3 regions of the Agarivorans sp. QJM3NY_25 genome follow, and region 3 is predicted to be linked to each of the others. Evidence: predicted binding sites of a transcription regulator. Region 3 holds the regulator's gene; each other region holds the start of a gene.
The links. The regulator sigma-54, encoded in region 3, starts transcription at its own class of promoters, with help from an activator protein. The targets are predictions, from matches to a motif close to GTTGGCACGNNNNTNGNNT.
Positions count from the first base shown of each region.

Region 1: the regulator sigma-54 is predicted to act here: its motif matches at 4,522-4,540, upstream of nifH (nitrogenase iron protein).
Region 2: the regulator sigma-54 is predicted to act here: its motif matches at 2,594-2,612, upstream of xdp1 (exosortase-dependent surface protein XDP1).

Region 1 covers NZ_CP194041.2:2,242,900-2,249,330, forward strand. Annotated here, with positions in the region: gene ACRRSW_RS10360 (hypothetical protein) at 1-330, shown strand, start outside; one part of gene ACRRSW_RS10365 (IS3 family transposase) at 1,020-1,269, shown strand; one part of gene ACRRSW_RS10365 (IS3 family transposase) at 1,269-2,104, shown strand; gene ACRRSW_RS10370 (ABC transporter substrate-binding protein) at 2,329-3,414, shown strand; gene nifH (nitrogenase iron protein) at 4,586-5,464, shown strand; gene nifD (nitrogenase molybdenum-iron protein alpha chain) at 5,510-6,431, shown strand, end outside.
Region 2 covers NZ_CP194041.2:3,424,890-3,431,320, forward strand. Annotated here, with positions in the region: gene prsT (XrtA/PEP-CTERM system TPR-repeat protein PrsT) at 1-1,646, opposite strand, end outside; gene xdp1 (exosortase-dependent surface protein XDP1) at 1,782-2,537, opposite strand; gene ACRRSW_RS15715 (ferredoxin--NADP reductase) at 2,783-3,520, opposite strand; gene ACRRSW_RS15720 (lipocalin family protein) at 3,626-4,150, opposite strand; gene ACRRSW_RS15725 (sulfite exporter TauE/SafE family protein) at 4,166-4,927, opposite strand; gene lhgO (L-2-hydroxyglutarate oxidase) at 5,084-6,280, shown strand; gene ACRRSW_RS15735 (CobW family GTP-binding protein) at 6,346-6,431, shown strand, end outside.
Region 3 covers NZ_CP194041.2:4,151,217-4,157,647, reverse strand. Annotated here, with positions in the region: gene rapZ (RNase adapter RapZ) at 1-500, opposite strand, end outside; gene ptsN (PTS IIA-like nitrogen regulatory protein PtsN) at 527-970, opposite strand; gene hpf (ribosome hibernation promoting factor) at 979-1,266, opposite strand; gene ACRRSW_RS18935 (RNA polymerase factor sigma-54) at 1,293-2,798, opposite strand; gene lptB (LPS export ABC transporter ATP-binding protein) at 2,850-3,575, opposite strand; gene lptA (lipopolysaccharide transport periplasmic protein LptA) at 3,572-4,117, opposite strand; gene lptC (LPS export ABC transporter periplasmic protein LptC) at 4,080-4,637, opposite strand; gene kdsC (3-deoxy-manno-octulosonate-8-phosphatase KdsC) at 4,634-5,185, opposite strand; gene ACRRSW_RS18910 (KpsF/GutQ family sugar-phosphate isomerase) at 5,185-6,150, opposite strand; gene ACRRSW_RS18905 (calcium/sodium antiporter) at 6,189-6,431, opposite strand, start outside.

The DNA.
Region 1 (6,431 bases), 1.9 Mb from region 3:
CGCCTAAAAAAATTACCTAAAGAGGCCTCAAAAGGTTTAACGAAGTTACTTGATGACGCGCTTCTACAATGTACTCAGCCTGAAATATTTAATTTAGCTAATTCATTACTTATTCTTGAGGAACAAAATGCTTTAGAAAAATCTTCTGTTATTAAGGAGCAGGTACATTTAATTAGGAAGCTTGTTTTTTCTAAAACTTCTATTCAACCAAATATAGAGTACTCACAATTATCACCAGGATTACAGTCTAAGTTAAATAAAATTGATTTTTTAAAGTATCCTTTTGATATGTTTGTCGTTATTGAAGGTGCTTGGGGCCTCCCTCATTAATGCACCATAACAGGGCGAGCGCATGAGTGTTTTTTAAGCATAAAGTGGTTATAGGTTGAATAACATCTTACTAAGCCACAATTAAACTGCCTGCGCTTTTACTCTCTATCCTTTACGCCGTGCTCAATTTGAGCAAAAAGAAGAGCATAGACATCCATGTTAAAAACTACAGGGACAGTAACAACGTTAGTGAAGTGAACACCACTGAAATCATTTAGTCCTCAGGTTATTGTCATGCCGATTAACGGCTAAATTCACAGTAGGTGACTCAGTTTGATGCAATTAACCAGACAGTCATCCCAACGAGCTGCTTTAGAATGACAATCTTGTTATTTCTTGCCATGCCTAGCTAGAATATATAAGGGCTCGCCATATTGTTGTGAAGTCATGTCCGCATTTCTGCTATTCCAACTCCCAACTCCCAACTCCCAACTCCCAACTTTTAGTTCTTAGCTCCTAACATGCCACTTATAACTGCAGTTAATATCGCCATCGGTATACGTAAGCGAGTAACCACGATTTGAACTGAATCTTCACCAGAAATGGAAAGTCAACTAAAGTTAAAGATCGTTTTCAGCCCCCTTGTTGTATCAAGTATAGAATATCCAGAAATGGAACGGTAATTCCCCCGAAAATTAATCCCATGCAAAAGTAGAATTTTCTCGTATAGTAAATACAGGAGATTCAACATGAAAAAGTCACGTTACACGGACAGTCAGATCTTATCTATTCTCAAGCAGGCTGAGGCTGGTTCACCTGTTCCTGAGCTCTGTCGTGAGCATGGAATGAGCAACGCAACCTTTTACAAGTGGCGTTCGAAATACGGTGGTATGGACGCATCCCTTATGGCGCGGATGAAAGAACTCGAAGATGAAAATCGACGGCTTAAAAAGATGTATGCGGAAGAACGCCTTAAAGCAGAGGTGATCTCAGAAGCGATGGCAAAAAAGTGGTGAAGCCCTGTGAGCGTCGATTGATGGCTCAGCGTTCGGTGGCGAACTATCACATCAGCATTAAAAGTGCATGCTATTGGTTTGGGATCAGCGAGACCTGCTATCGCTATAAATCGAAGCTTCAACCTGAGAATGAGTTGATAGCTCAGGAGTTAGTAACGCTGTGCAACAGTGAAGACTGCTCTGACTGGGGCTTTGGCCTGTGTTTTCACCATTTGCGGAACGTTAAAGGGTATACATGGAACCATAAGCGGGTTTATCGGATCTACTGCGAATTGGCTCTAAACTTACGTATTAGGCCAAAACGACGCCTGAATCGCCATACGCCAGAGCCTCTTAAAGAGCCGATTAAAACAAACCAAGTTTGGTCCGTGGACTTTATGCATGATCAGCTATCTGATGGCCGGAAGTACCGTTTATTCAATGTGATAGATGATTACAAACGTGAAGGTCTGGCGTCAGAACCTGATTTTTCAATGCCCACAGTACGAGTCACTCGGATCTTAGAGCAGCTCATCGAACAACGAACCAAACCTGTTGCGATCCGCTGCGACAATGGTCCTGAGTTCATTAGCCATGCGTTTATTAAATGGGCCAACAACCACGACATTCGAATCGATTATATTCAGCCAGGGAACCCACAACAAAACGCCTATATAGAAAGGTTCAACCGTACTATGAGGTTTGGCTTAGTGAGTAAGTATTTGTTTGACACACTTGAAGAGGTTCAAGATCGGGCGACCCAATGGTTATGGTTCTACAATCATCAACGACCACACCTTGCAAATGGAGGGTTCCCACCACTAAAAACGGCAGCATGAATTCTACGAATAAATGCGGTTAATAATGGGAGGATTACCGAACTCCTAATTTTTGTATTAATATTCAGTTGCTTAGTGTGAATTTCTTGCCAATGTATTGTCTACGCCGAATTAAATGCAAATGATGTTTATTTGCATTATCGTTAGCAAATGGATAGTGTGACGCAGTCTTCAAGGCAGTTCAGTATTAATCGGTTAGCAAAATAGATAAGGACTCATATAAAATGTACAAAATATTACTTGGCTTAATCGCAGTTATTTTTAGTCAGGTTTCGTTTGCAAAACTCACCACTGTCACGGATGTTATTGATCGTGAAGTCACTTTTGATGCCCCAGCGCAACGTGTAGTTGTTGGCTTTTATCCAGAAGACTATATGGCAATAGGTACTGAAGCGGCATTTGATCATGTTGTTGGGATGGCAAAATACATGTGGGAAACTCGCACTGAAAACTGGGAGTTATATTTAAAACACCGTCCTTCTTTAAAAAATATTCCTGACATGGGTCGAGTGGATACCAACTCTTTCTCTGTTGAAAAAGTTATAGCACTAAACCCTGATCTATTGATGCTAGCCGAGTGGCAATATAAAGCGCTGGGGAGTGAAGTATCACGCTTCGAGTCTGTAGGGATCCCGATTATCGTTGTTGATTACAATGCCCAAACCGTAGAACGTCATGTTAAGAGTACTGAGCTAATAGGTGTTATTACTGGCCAGGAAGAGCGCGCAGCCAAAATTTCGAGTGAGTACCAGCAAAGTGTAGAGATGATCAACGCTAGGTTAAAAGAAGCCAACCTACCTAAACCAAAGGTTTATACTGAATACGGAGGTGCCGGCGTGGAAGAAATTGGTTATACGTTTGGTAAAAACATGTGGGGTGCTATTTCCACAATGGCTGGCGCAGATAATATCGCAGCTCCTTATGTCGAATGGTGGGGAAAACTCAATCCTGAACAAATTATTGCCGCTAACCCAGACATTGTCGTTATCACTGGTTATGAATCTGGTCGAGCAAATAAAACAGCGATGGTTATGGGACAAGGAGTTGATGAAGAGTTAGCGAAGCAACGTCTTCTCGGCTATAAAAATCGCGATGACTGGACAACGTTAGCAGCTGTGAAAAACAATCGAATCTATGGTGCATATCACGGTGCGGTTCGGACGATTTTGGATGGTGCTATGATCCAATATTACGCCAAGATAATGTATCCGGAAGTTTTTAAAGATTTAGACCCAGTTGAGTATTACCAAAATTTCTATAAAAAATACCTACCTGTTCGTCCGAAAGGCACGTTTATGACTCACTTATAGTTGATTATTTACAAGTAACAATACGGGAGTCAGTGACTCCCTAACAAGATAGCTAGACAGCGATTCCTGTTTTAAAACGTCTTCTTATTTTTCCAGCGTAGAGCTTGTATTGAGAAAACGATCTAGCTTGGTGAGCGCAGCACCACAAAGAACACTCTTGGTTGCAAGTCCCAGAGTGTGAAGACGTTTTTGAGGAATCGAGGGGCGATTCAACATTGCAACGCGATGAAAACTATAACTCAATATGCTTAAACAAAAAGTTGGGAGAGACGCATATTCTAGGACAAGCAATGCTTGACCAGCCACCATGTTATAGGCCAAATTAAGAGTGTGTATTCCCCTCTAACGCTTATTTAAGTAAGTGCTCTACAGACACATTACTTTTAAAAAATTGATACACATACAATCAATCTAATATCAAACTTAGCCGTATTATCTTCATTGGTAAAGATGGAATTGCTTACTGGCTAGTGATGTGAAAAGGTTGATCATGGTAACAAATAACTAGACTGTCATCCCAACTCCCCAAACACATGTTTGCGCTATTGTGAGCAATGATGCAGCAAGCCATTTATAGGATTTAGTCGTGATTTGTCAGAACGTGGGTAAAATCGAGTATGAGCGACTATCCGTTATTGGTTGAGGATACCGCCCCTTATATTAGGCGCTAGCGGTTTATATTGCGGTTAATGCTGTCGCCTATCGTGAGTGGGATGTGTTTGCGCATATCATTGAGTTAAGCCATAACCACGATAAACCGAGAGCCACAGCTCTAAGTTTACTGCTGCAAGCATTGCACAATCTGTTGTGGTGTTCACTTAAGCAGCTGAAGCTGCTGGTTAGGTTCGATAATGACATTTAGCCCAGTGGCATGATCGAGCTGCATTTTATATTACTTGTCCTGAACATTTTCTCAATATTGAGTGATTTAATTGTATCTAAGTCATTTATTCATTTGTTGGGGGTCGCTCCGCAAGCACAATCATTCTTACAATGATTGTTGTGTAAGCGACATTGATGAGGGCTTTGTGGCACGCACTTGCGACAAAAACTTCTTAGTGATGATTTATTCTTGTTTTTATTCAACGACTTATGGTTTTTATTCCAGTTGGCTCGGTATTCGCAATAGTTACTGCGGGAACCGTTTATCAAGCTAAAGGAAGAAAATATTATGGCTATTCGTCAATGTGCAATTTACGGAAAAGGTGGTATTGGTAAATCAACTACTACCCAAAACTTAGTAGGTGCTTTAGCAGAAGCTGGCAAGAAAGTAATGATTATCGGCTGTGATCCTAAAGCGGATTCAACCCGCCTTATTTTACATGCAAAAGCGCAAAACACCATTATGGAAATGGCTGCTGATGCGGGTTCTGTAGAAGATATCGAATTAGAAGATGTACTTAAAGTCGGTTACGGCGGTGTTCGTTGTGTTGAGTCTGGCGGTCCTGAGCCAGGTGTAGGTTGTGCGGGTCGTGGTGTGATTACTGCGATTAACTTCTTAGAAGAAGAAGGCGCCTATGAAGAAGATCTCGATTTCGTATTCTACGACGTATTGGGTGACGTGGTTTGTGGTGGTTTCGCTATGCCTATTCGCGAAAACAAAGCGCAAGAAATCTACATCGTGGTATCGGGTGAGATGATGGCGATGTATGCCGCAAACAACATCTCTAAAGGGATTTGTAAATATGCTGCCACCGGTAGTGTTCGTTTAGCGGGTCTGATTTGTAACTCACGTAAATGTGACCGTGAAGATGAACTGATTGAAGCGCTTGCGGCCAAAATTGGTACTCAAATGATCCACTTTGTACCGCGTGACAACGTTGTACAACAAGCTGAAATTCGTCGTATGACCGTGATTGAGTACAACCCTAAATGTAATCAAGCCGATGAATATCGCGCCCTCGCCAATAAAATCATCAACAACAAGTTATTTGTCGTTCCGACTCCTGTGACTATGGATGAGTTAGAAGAGTTGCTTATGGAATTCGGCATCATGGACGCAGAAGACGAGTCGATCATTGGTCAAGTTGCTGAAGAAGTGACCGCCTAATCATTCACCAACCAAGTGATCTTATTGATGCTATAGGAGGCAGCAATGTCTAACAATAAAGCAGAAACTCAAGCGCTGATTGATGAAGTGCTAGAAGTTTATCCAGAAAAAGCCAAAGCGGATCGTAAAAAGCACCTCGATGCCAACGACAGTGGAACGGGTAGTTGTATTACCGCTAACCGTAAGTCGTTGCCAGGGGTGATGACCGCGCGGGGCTGTGCTTACGCGGGTTCGAAAGGGGTTGTGTGGGGACCAATTAAAGATATGGTGCATATCTCTCATGGTCCTGTGGGTTGTGGCCAATACTCACGCGCTGGCCGTCGTAACTATTATACCGGTTATACCGGGGTAAACAGCTTCGGCACCATGAACTTTACCTCTGATTTCCAAGAGCGCGACATTGTGTTTGGGGGTGATAAAAAACTTGCCACCATGATCGACGAAGTGGAAATGTTGTTCCCATTAGCGAGCGGGATTTCTATTCAATCAGAATGTCCTGTAGGGCTGATCGGTGATGATATTGAAGCGGTTGCTAAAACCAAAGGTGCAGAAATCGGTAAAACCATCGTGCCAGTGCGTTGTGAAGGTTTCCGTGGGGTGAGTCAGTCGCTGGGTCACCACATCGCTAACGATACTTTACGAGATTACGTCTTGGATAAGTCGGAAGGTAAAGAAGTAGCGACCACCGATTACGATGTGGCCATCATTGGTGATTACAACATTGGTGGTGATGCCTGGTCTTCACGGATCTTATTGGAAGAAATTGGTTTACGGGTCGTGGCGCAGTGGTCGGGTGACGGTACCTTACCAGAGCTTGAAAATACCCCTTCGGTGAAGCTTAACCTAGTTCACTGTTATCGTTCGATGAACTACATCTGTCGCCACATGGAAGAAAAATACGGTGTGCCATGGATGGAATACAACTTATTTGGTCCCACTAAGTGTGAAGAATCCTTACGCGCTATTG
Region 2 (6,431 bases), 730 kb from region 3:
AAGTGACTCGGTGAATGCTGAGGTTCAATTTTTAGAATTTGTTGAAAGATGGTCAAGGCTTGGTCAAGATCATTATTCGTTTGAAAAATCAGCGCCTTATTAAACATTGCACTGATATTTTCTGGACTTTTCGCTAATACTTTATTTAGATATTGAAGAGCTAAATCAGCTTGATTCATCTTAATATAATAGGCGGCAATCAAATTTTGGGCCTGAGTCGTATTCACCTTACGTTTAATCAGGCTATCGATGCTTAGTTTCGCCGCATCTATATCATCAATTTCTAAAGCCAACTCTCCTTTGAGTTGCAACCATTTTAAAGGCGATTGATCATCACTATAAGGCAAAGACGTGAGCTGCAAAAATGCTTGTTGAGGCTCCCCACTCGCGCGTAATAACTCAGCTTCTAAAATACCAATATAATTAGATTTACTATGGTACGCCCGCATCTGTTCAAAAGCTTGTTGCGCCGCCCGAATTCGTCCGGATTCAATATACAAATAGACCAACTGTGCTGATAAACCCAGATCGGGAAGAATGTATTCGAAATTATCTTGTAGCAATAATTGCAATTTATAAGCCTGATCTGAGCGAAGGTAAACCTTGGCCAACATTCGAGTCGCCCCTAAGTCACTCGGTTTTGCCTTCAAATACTGACTCAAATACTGTTGCGCTTTTTCATCATTCTGGCGAATAAACTCCGATGCGCCTTGAATAAACAGCAGCATACTGGGGTCAGTTAACTCACTCCCTTCCGCTGCAGAAATTTTCTGGGATAACTCGGCCAGGCTTTGCTCTGCAAGCTCAAATTCGTCTTGCTTCGCGAGTAAGGTCGCATTGATCAGAATGGCAGTCGGATCATTGGGGGTTTGTTTTTGAATACGCTGTAGGTAATGCTTAGCTTGCTCAAGACGATTCAACTTAAGATTGGTCATCACCAAACTACGCAATATCTTAGGATCCTCTGGATCAATGGAAATAGCATGTTCATAACTCACCAAAGCTTGCTCGAGCATGCCTTGAGCCGCGACCAGATCACCCTTCAACTTCCAGGTTCGTTCATTATTATTGTTAATTGCTAAGGAGTGAGTGACTAATTTATCCGCTAAAAGGTATTCCTTTTGAGCTAAATAAAGGGTTGCCAGCGTATTGATTGCACTCGATTGATTCGGCGCTAACTGCAGTGCTTGTTCAAATTCTAACTTCGCGAGCTCAACTTGTGATTTGCGTAAATAGATGCGTCCACGTAATAGCTTCCATTCAAATTGACTATTTTTTGAAAACTCAGCAGAACGTTGCTCTAGCGCCAACACAGCGTCAATTTTCCCTTGCAGCAATAGCACGTTACCGAGCAAGGGGAGAACCAGATTAATATCCGCACCTAGAGATAAAGCTTCTTCTAACTGCTCCTCTGCTGCAGCTAAGTTATTTGCATTAAAATACACTTTAGCTAATAACAATTTAGAAGAGAGATGTTGTGGATTTGCTTTTAAGGCATTTTTCAAATGAATGAAGGCTTCATTCTCGTCACCTAATTGATAAGCCTTAACTGCCAGTTCATAGTTATTGGTTTGTTCGTCGGCAAAGGTAACGTTTCCCATTAACAGCAGCGTGAGAGCAATAATCGTTTTATTCATTCTTAACATGCATTTCCTTTACTTCGCGTGAACAATCAATTGATTCAACAAGCAGTATCTAATGAACAAGCAGCAAAAAAAAGACAAAAAAATACGAAATACAGCGTATTTCGTATTTTTAAACTAAAAAGGAGTTCTGTTAAATTATGCTTGGCGCTTGTTCTTACGTAAAGCAAGTCCAAATAGACCCATGGCTAACAACATCACCGTGCCAGGTTCAGGAACACTGGTTGCTGGTTGTAAAGGATCTTCACCTGGAGTCGCCTTAGCCCCCGCTAATTTAAAGGCATCGTTGTTATCAGACCAACCGAAGCTTCCAAATATCGGATTGTATGCCCCAATCAACCAGTATTTAGAGCTAGCACTGGAATCAATGGCCTGATAGGCAAATTCATCTGCATCCGCAACTTCCGCTTCGGTGGTCCAACCCAAGCCAGCCAAATCGTCCCAAGTTTGGCCATATAAAACTGGCGTATCACTACCGGAATAGGCGAGAACGCTAACATCGGCACTACTTGATGAACTATAACCGTAGTCTTCATAGGCCCAACCAAGCGTAAAACCAGACAGGTTAACTGACTGATCAAAGCTTAATAGCACCATGTCATGGTCATTACCAAAGCTGTCGATAGCATGGCTCGGTGACCCAGAGCGTTCGTCCTGATTTTTAGACATCAGGCCCCAATAATCGCTATAACTCAATCGAGTATTCGCTAAGGTTTCATCTTCGCGACGAGTCCCGGTATCGGACCAACCTTGAACACTCAAACCATCTAAATCTAGCGTATTGCCATAATTTGTTCCGGACAGAGTTCCATCATCGAAATCCCACACTTGCTCTGCAGCAACAGCCGACAAAGATAAAGCACAACTTGCTACTAACAAAATATGTTTAAACACAACGCCTCCCAACTAGCATCCTGCTATTAAAATTTAATCTTTCACTGCTTCATACAAAGCAAATTTCAAGCCAACTATAATTAATCTATTTAAACAATAACTTACAAACCAAACCTGATATTTTAAACGCTAAGTGTAAAAAAAGCTGACAAATGATTCCTTTGCTTTACATGCCGCAAAACTGAATGCAGCTGTAAACGCAGTGTAATTTTCAAGCGATTCTATCACAATAAAGTCAATCTACACTACCAATAGCGCTCTACGGTGATCTGTCCGGGCTTCCTGCGCAGGTTTTTAATCAAAGCTTTATGCTCTAGCTCTCGCTGTGCATCCGCGATCATCTCAGGATTTCCACAGATGATCACTTGCGAATTGTCTACCTTAAACTCTAAACCAACGGCGCGCTCCAGAACCCCATTGGCGATCGCCAAAGGAATACGACTCTTGAGTGCATCAGGATAAACTTCGCGAGTCACCATTGCTTGAAAAATAAATTGCTCTGCATATTGAGCTTTATATTTATCAATCAACGGTTGATAGGCGATATCTTGAGCGTAACTGACGGCATAAACTAATACAATTTTTTCAAAGCGCTGCCATACCGCAGCAGTTTCTAACATTGAAAAATATGGACCAATCCCCGTCCCACTGCCGAGCAGCCATAGATGCTTCCCCTCAGGGACTTCATCTAAAACCATAAAGCCTGAGGCTCTGCTGGATACTTCGATACAATCGCCAAGCTGCAGGGAATGTAGATTGGGCGACAATAAACCTTGCTCAACTTTAATGGCTAAAACCTCTAAATAATCACTGTCAGGAGGATTCACCAAAGAATAAGCTCGAGCGATACGTTTTCCATCTCGCATTTCCGATAACTTAATGAACTGGCCGGCAGTGAATGGTTCAATATCGGCTTTTATCCGTAAGCTAAATAATTGTTCATTCCAATCAATACGTTGTATAACCAAACCTTTAGTCCACATCATGGTTCCCTCGTGACTAAATCAAAATATGCAACACTGTTATATTGCTCATAAAGCGCATAACTCTCAGCTCAGGAATAGCACCAAATTTGATTCAACAATGATTTATCGTCGCCGGCGTTGTTCGACAAAAATCAATTGACTGGTATCAAAACCATAGCTTTTGGCTTTCTTTAATAAATCAATTCGAAGCTGAGGGGAGATCTCGGGATTACGCGCCAAAATCCATAAATAATCTCGATTGGGTCCAGCAACCAACGCATATTGATAGTTTTTATCTAATACAAAAACCACATAGGCTCCGTAGAAAGGACCAAAGAAAGAGACTTTTAAATGCGCAACCTTTGGTGAATCGACAAACTTGGCGATGCCCTTCGCCTCAGACCAAGTTTGTTTTTGCTCAGAGAAGCCTTTGTTGAGCACTCTCACTCGGCCATCCCTAGCTAAACTGTAAGTCGCAGTCACTTGGCTTAAGCCTCGCTCAAAGGAATGATCGAGGCGCGCAATTTCGTACCAAGTCCCCAGATAACGAGACAAATCAAAGTTGTCTACAGGCTCTATACCCTCAGGCTTAGCAGTGCAAGCAGACATCAACAGCAGACTAAAGCAAACCAGTAACAAACGATTCATGAGCATGCTTCCAAATTAAAACCAAAGCGCCGCAACACAGCCCACTAAGGTCATCACAAATAAAAACCACTTCAAAGTTGTGGGGGCAGCCTTAATGGCAAATTTAACCGCATAATGCGCGCCAATGATATAACCCACCGCTAATACGCTCCCTGGTAACCACAACACTTGGTCACGAACAATAAAGATCACCAAGGCAATGCTAGTAAATGCCAAAGTGCAAACTAACTTAAGTGCATTTGCTCTCACTAAATCGTAGCGTAGACTGCCAGCTAAGGCCGCGACCAATATGAAACCGACTCCCGCTTGAACAAAGCCCCCGTAAAAACCAGACAAGGCCAGACTCCATTTGGCGGCGGGCGTCTGCCTTACTTTTTTAGCTTGGGTTCCCGGTTCCGCAGCAACGACACTGGGTTTAATCAGTATCAGTCCAGCCATCGTCAACATCGCACCCAGCAACAAATATTTAATGATCCAGCTGGGAGCATAAGAAGCAGCAACGGCCCCAAATAATCCCCCCACCATGGTTGGCCACAAGATAGGAACCACATCTTCGATATCTAATTGACCATGTTTCTTGAAACCTAATGCTCCCGTGAGGCATTGTAAAAAAATACCAACACGGTTAGTGGCATTGGCGATTTCGGCGGGCATTCCCATGACCATTAAGGCTGGTAGCGTTAAATTTGAGCCGCCCCCCGCTAAAGTATTGATGACCCCTGCTACCAAGCCAACTCCCAACAGCAACAAACCATGCCAAATCGTAAAGTCGATCATTAAACGAAACTCCTCATCGATAAATTCACCTTAGCATTGCCTTAAACAATAATCATTAACATCTTGTATCCTTTAATCTTGCTCACACTAATTTTGTATCAACAGCAGTGCTCGGGCACAATGACAGCATGATGCTCGAAACGGAAAGTAACTAAAATGTACAATTACATCATTATCGGCGGCGGTATTATTGGACTTTCTACCGCTTGGCAGCTTCAGCAACACCACCCGCAAGCCAAGATCCTGCTAATCGAAAAAGAAACTCAATTGGCGCAGCATCAAACGGGCCATAACAGCGGCGTGATCCATGCGGGTGTGTATTACCAACCGGGCAGCCTGAAAGCCAACTTTTGTAAACAAGGCCACCAGCAAACGCTCGCGTTTTGTAAGCAGCATCATATTCCGGTAGAACAATGTGGAAAACTGTTAGTTGCCAGTAATCCCCTAGAACTCAGTAGAATGCAGGCACTCGAACAACGCTGCCAAGCGAATGGCATTCAAGTTGAACGACTCGATGGCCAGCAGCTCAGGGAATTGGAACCGAACATTTGCGGCTTAGCCGCTCTCAAAGTAGCCGCCACAGGGATTGTCGATTACCAACAAATTTGCCTTAAAATAGCGCAACTATTTCAAGACCTAGGCGGTGAAATAAAGCTCGCTCAGCAAGTAATAAAACTAAACGAAGATCCCCACAGGATCCGCGTTACGACCCAACAAACGAGCATTGATACCCAGTATCTAGTCGTATGTGGTGGTTTAATGGCCGACCGCTTATGCCAAATGTTAGACATAGACATCGATTTTCAAATCATTCCCTATCGCGGTGAGTACTATCAATTGACTGCGCGCCATAATCAACTCATTAAACACCTGATCTACCCGATCCCCGATCCAGAACTTCCATTTTTGGGCGTACATCTCACCAAGATGATCAACGGTTCCATTACGGTGGGGCCTAATGCAGTTCAGGGTTGGTCTCGCGAAGGCTATCAAAAAGGCGCATTTAATCTTTGTGATATCAAGCAAATGCTAGCTTTCAGTGGGTTTTGGAAGGTCGCCAAACAACACTTTCGCAGTGGCTTGAGTGAAACCAAAGACTCATTCTTTAAATCTGGATATTTGCAGCGTGTACGTAAATACTGCCCGAGCCTACAGCGCCATGATCTTGGCCCCTACCCAGCCGGGATCCGCGCCCAAGCTGTACTTCGTGATGGCACCTTAGTACATGACTTTTTATTTGCCCAAAGCGCACGTAGCTTACATGTTTGTAATGCACCCTCACCTGCGGCAACCTCAGCATTTCCAATTGGCGCGCACATCTGTGATAAATTAGCGGCATTGAGTCAGCCCTAATGAAAGAATAATCGACTAAACGCTGCATTATAAATTGACGCTGTCGATCTCTAGGTAAAAGTTATATGCAAATCATCACTAAAGCGGTGCCAACCAATCTTATCTCTGGATTTTTAGGTGCAGGCAAAACTACCTTAATTAAACATCTGCT
Region 3 (6,431 bases):
AAGGACTCAAACACCATAATTAATTGCTGCTGTTGTTCTCCGGTCACTCGCGATCGAATGAGCTGACTCAATTCATGTACGGATAAACGCGAGGTATCTATTCTTAGGTCAGCATTGCGAGAAATGGGGGCGAGCAGGGCGGTTTCAGATTCTATGGCCTTGGCTAGAGACATGTCGTTTTGACTCAGTGGATGAACCCGCCGAGTTTCACTGTAGCGGCGGATCAGCGCATCATCTTTCGCGTCGAGAAAAATACTTAATAGGTTAAGCTCAGAGCCTTCATCGCGAATTAGTTGACCGATGGGTGAGGGTTCATCAGGTAAATTTCGCACATCAATGCTAATGGCGACTTTGGTGTACTGTCTTTTTAGGTGTTCAATTAAAGGACGCCATAATACGACTGGTAAATTGTCGACACAGTAATAACCTAAATCTTCTAATACTCGTAGTGCGACCGTTTTACCTGAACCGGAGCGCCCGCTAACGATAATCAGTTCCATGATAACCCCTAATAACGATTAGAGTCTTAGGCTATCATGATCGTGTATAATTCGTCATCACTTTGTGCTGTACGAAGTTGTTTGCATATTTGCTTATCGTTAAGTTTTTCAGCAACTTGAGCGAGAGTATTTAGATGTTGTTGACATTGGTCTTCGGGAACCAGTAAGGCAAATATTAAATCAACGGCTTGATTGTCAATGGCGTCAAAGGAAATCGCCGGAGTACAGCGTAATAATACTGCGGTCGCATGGTATTGATTGCCTATTCTACCGTGAGGGATCGCGATGCCTTGGCCAATGCCAGTACTGCCCATGCGTTCACGATTTAATAAACTTTCAAATATACTTTTAGATGTGGTGTCGAGTTGCTTCGCAACTAGTTCACTGATCAATTCCAATGCTCGTTTTTTTGACGAACATTGGACTGCACTTTGGGTGCAGTCCAAGCTTAGTACTTTATCTATTTGCATTACTATGACTAATGTTTGGTGAGTTTTTCTTTATGCTTAATGACTTGGCGATCGAGCTTATCGATGAGGCTATCGATGGCCGCGTACATATCAGCGTGTTCTGAAGTGGCGAATAATTCACCACCATTTAGGTGTATAGTGGCTTCGGCAATCTGATTCAGTTTTTCGACATTGAGAATAACATGGACATTATTAATTTGGTCGAATCGTCGTTGTAGCTTAGTAAACTTAGTGTGGACATATTCTCTCAAAGACTCAGTGATTTCTACGTGGTGTCCAGTAAGGTTAATTTGCATAGATGTCGTCCCCTTTATAGTGGCCTTTAAATAAGGCTCTTACGTTGGTTAGAAGGTGGAATAGCCAATGACTCACGATATTTAGCTATCGTACGCCTAGCCACCTTGATGCCTTGATCTGCCAAAATATCAGCGATTTTACTATCGCTGAGTGGTTTACTGGTATTCTCGGCAGCAACCAGTTTCTTAATTAATGCACGAATGGCTGTTGAGGAGCATTCTCCTCCACCATCGGTAGCCACATGGCTAGAGAAAAAGTATTTGAGTTCGAAGATCCCGCGAGGGGTATGCATGAATTTTTGAGTCGTGACCCTAGAGATCGTGGATTCATGCATTTCAACCGCTTCGGCAACATCATTCAATACCATCGGTTTCATGGCTTCTTCACCATATTCAAAGAAAGCTTGTTGGTGATGCACGATGCAATTAGAGACTTTCAGTAGGGTTTCGTTACGGCTTTCAATACTCTTGATGAACCATTTTGCTTCTTGCAGATGGCTGCGAATAAACTGGGTATCGTTGGCGTTGGTCGAGGTTTTAGTCATCGATGCATAATGTGAATTGATGCGTAGTTTTGGCATCGCGTCAGGATTGAGTTCAACCACCCAGCGACCTTGACGTTTAATCACCGAGACATCGGGAATTACGTATTGGGCTTGATTTGGTTCGACGGCATTACCAGGTCTTGGCTCTAAGGTGTGAATCAGCCGCATCACTTCGCGTAGCTGCTCCTCTTTTAACTTGGTTTTACGGGCCAATAAACGAAAATCTCGATTTGCTAATACGTCAATATGATTCGATACGATGTCTTTCGCTTCATTCAGCCAAGGTGTTTGTTCGCTGAAACGACTTAATTGGATGAGTAAGCATTCCTGTAGAGAGCGGGCAGCAATACCAACTGGATCGAAGTGCTGAATACGTTTAAGTACTGCTTCAATTTCATCTAACTCGACATCTAAATCATTATTTTCAATCGAACGTAGTCCCTCAAGTAATTGCTCACAATCTTGGGTCAGGTAACCTGATTGGTCGACTGCGTCGATGATGGCGAGGGCGATAGCTTGGTCTATTTCACTAAAAGGCGTGAGGCGCATTTGCCAGAGCAAGTGATCTTGTAAGGAGTCAACGGTTTCACCTTGAAACAACATGTCGTTGTCATCACTGCTGCTACCGGATGAAGAGCTGGCAGGAGCCGAGCTCGCGCTGTAAATGTCATCCCAAGTTGAGTCAACCGGAAGATCGTCTGCGACGGTATCTTGACTAATCGCATCGCCAGTTTCCATCTGGCTGCTATCGATCTCCGTTTGGCTATTGTTTGCATCACTATTTTGCTCGCTGGCTGATTTAAATTCAGCCGAGTCTGCGTCATTTGCTTGCGCTTCATCTGCTTCTAGCAGAGGATTACTCTCCAAAGCTTCTTGGATTTCCTGCTGCAGATCCAGCGTCGAAAGCTGGAGTAAGCGTATGGCCTGTTGTAACTGGGGGGTCATGGTTAATTGCTGACCAAGACGCAACTGCAAAGATGCTTTCATTAATTACCGCTGTTCCTTCTTTTTATTATCGCGTTTGAGGACATACTTTAACTATAGCTTGAATTGTTCACCGAGATAAACTCGTTTCACATGCTCATTTTTAAGTATCTCCTCAGGTTTTCCTGAGGCTATCAGTTCGCCTTGGCTAACGATATAGGCGTGCTCACAAACATCTAGTGTTTCTCTTACATTGTGGTCGGTGATCAATACACCCAGACCGCGATCACGAAGATGTTCAATGATTTTTTTTATATCGATAACAGAAATAGGATCCACGCCTGCGAAGGGTTCGTCAAGCAAAATAAACTTAGGTGCGGCAGCTAGAGCGCGGGCAATTTCTACTCGGCGACGTTCACCGCCCGACAGACTCATGCCTAAATTCTTGCGAATATGACCAATATGAAACTCTTCAAGTAAGTCATCGAGCGCGCCCATTTGTTGTTGTTTATCGAGGTCTTTACGTGTTTCTAAGACCGCTAAAATATTCTTTTCTACCGAGAGGCGACGAAAGATAGATGCTTCTTGCGGTAGGTAACCTATGCCTTTGCGAGCCCGGGTATGCATGGCGGTACTTGACAGATCTTCGTTGTCAATTAGGATCCGCCCTTGGTCCCTTGGGACTAAACCAACCACCATATAAAAAGTGGTGGTTTTTCCAGCGCCATTGGGCCCTAATAAACCGACAATTTTTCCAGTTTCAACATTGAGACTCACGTTTTTAACGACCTTGCGCCCCTTGTAACTTTTGGCAAGGTTTTCTGCAATTAAGGTACTCATGGTTGAGGCGTGGCCTTGGGGGCAACTTTGTTGAGTTGTTGGGGTAAGAAAATGGTGGTCACCCGACTGTTTTGGTCGCCCTGAGCAACCATTTCTTGTTTGTTAATGCTGTATTTAATCATTTGACCTTTGACTAAGCTTTCTTCTTGCTTCAGCAGTGCATTGTTAGTAAGCGTAAGCGTTTGAGTCTTCAAATCGTAACGCACTTCGTTCGCCTCTGCTTCAATGGGCTTACCATTATCTAAGAGCTGATAGAAGGTGGCTGGTTTGCCTTTTGCTATCATCACTTCGCTGCCTTTTTGCTCACTTCCGATAACGCTCAGTTCTTCGGCGCGCATTTTTATCGAGCCTTGAGTCACGACGACATTATTATAAAAAGTGACGCGATTTTCTTTGATATTAACCTGTTGACGGTCGGCATCGACGACAATTTGTTTATTGAAGTCGTCTTCAAGCGCTTGAGCCCCCCAACTGATGAGTAACAGGCTTGCTAAAAAGGCTAATTTATTCTTGTGGATTGTGGTAAACCGCTTCGATATCATTTAATAAAGTCACTATTTCATTGGCTAAATCACCGTTCATTCCGCGTCCATATAATTCGTAGGATGGGCCATAAACGGTAACGAGTTTATCACTATGCATGGTTTCGTTTTGCAGGTCGATTTCCAAGCTGTCTGTAATTAAGTCACGAACGTATTTGCTGCGACTCAAGTTTTTAATTACTACATTGTCATTTAACATGACCGTGTGTTGCTGCTGTACTGTAGCTTGATCGGCCACGATTTGCCATACAGGTTGTTTGGGATCGGGATATACCAAGATTTTTGGTTGGCTGAAAGTGGTGTGCTTGAGTTGCTCAAAATACGCCATCTGTTCGGCATAAATACGATAGCGGGGCCTTCCCTGTTCGCCAAAACTAACACTGTATAGCTGTTCGGCAATAAAATTGGGTTTATTGATTTCGCGAGTTTCGGTCAGTTGTTGGGTATCTGACGGGCTGAGCTGCCAAAGCACCAAAGCCACCATAAATAAAACCGCAAAAAACCAAGTGGGTTTATTCATATACTCATGCCCTGAGCATTTTGTAGCTGTCCTTGTGCCTGAAGAATTAAATCGCATAATTCCCGCACTGCACCATAACCCCCAGCGGTTTTAGTCACTAATTTGGCAGCTTGTTTACATAATGGATGGGCGTCATATACAGCAACCCCTAAGGCACAGGCATTCATGACTGGAACATCGACCACGTCATCGCCGATATAGGCACAGTATTCGGGGCTTAAGCTTAGCTTTTGTTGTAATTGTCGATAGGCTTGCATTTTATCTTGCTGGCCCTGAAATATATGCTGCACACCTAAAGCTTGCATGCGGGTGCTGACTAAATTTGATTGGCGGCCGGTAATAATCGCAACCTCAATACCTGCATTGAGTAATGCTTTAATACCAAAGCCATCATGGGTGTGAAAGGCCTTTAATTCTTCGCCATCATTACCGAGGTAGATCCGACCATCGGAGAATACGCCATCGACATCACAAATGAGCAATTTTATATTTCTGGCTAAACTGTAGTTTTGCTGGGTGACCGCACCGTAGGGCGTTTCAACACTCACTAATAGACTCCTGCTTGCAGTAAGGTGTGCATATTAAAAGCGCCAATTACGGTTTGTTGATGGAGCACAAATAGACCGTTAATTGAGTCTTTCTTCATCAGTTTAAGCGCATCAAAGGCTAACCAATCATCTTCTATTACTTTAGGGTTGTGTGTCATCACTTGACCAATTGGCGTTTCATGAATATCGATACGCTGATCTAGGATCCTGCGTAAATCTCCATCGGTAAAAATTCCGACTAAATGTTGCTGCTGATTGACGACGCCAACCATACCTAAACCTTTGGCGGTAATTTCAAATAGTGCTTCTCGAATAGTTTGTTCGACTACAACTAAAGGAATTTGTTCCCCGCTGAGCATAATGTCGTGAACACTCAATAGCAGTTTTTTGCCTAAACTGCCACCCGGATGAGATAGTGCAAAATCATCGGCAGTGAAGCCTCGAGCTTGGAGTAGCGCCACGGCTAAAGCATCTCCCATGACGAGCGTAGCGGTAGAGCTAGCGGTTGGCGCTAAGCCGAGAGGGCACGCTTCACGGGGAACGGCAACACACAGGTGGTAGTCGGCCAATTTTGCCATACTTGAGAGAGGGTTACTGGTGAGTGCAATTGAGCGTACACCGATACGGTTGAACACCGGGTATAAGGAGAGGATCTCTTCTGACTCTCCAGAATTTGAGAGCGCAATAACAATATCATCGGCGGATATCATGCCCAAATCACCATGACAGGCTTCGCCAGGGTGCACAAAAAAAGCTGGGGTCCCGGTCGACGCTAAAGTCGCGGCTATTTTATTGGCAATATGACCCGACTTCCCCATCCCGGTAAGGATGACCTTACCTTTACCCGCTAAGATTAACTCACAGGCTGCACTAAAATCTTGGTTTAAGTATTGGTGCAGATTTTCGATGCCCAAAGCTTCGATTTCTAAAACCTGTTTAGCGGTGGCGATATAATCAATTGACACTCAATTTCCCTCAAATAATGCTGAATAAAAATAGTCGCTTAAGCCGAGAATAATAACAGTTGATAGGCAACAAAGCTGCAGCATAATATTGCGCCTTCCCAACGTGATATTTTGCGACTTCTGCCAAAGAAGCTCATTGACATCACAAACAGTAATAAGGTTACCCCCATCATGACATAGAAGTCACGTTCGGCAGCAAGGGCGTCAATTGGACCGGGGGCGAGCATTGCGGGGACCGCTAATACGGCTAAAATATTGAATAGGTTTGAGCCGATAATATT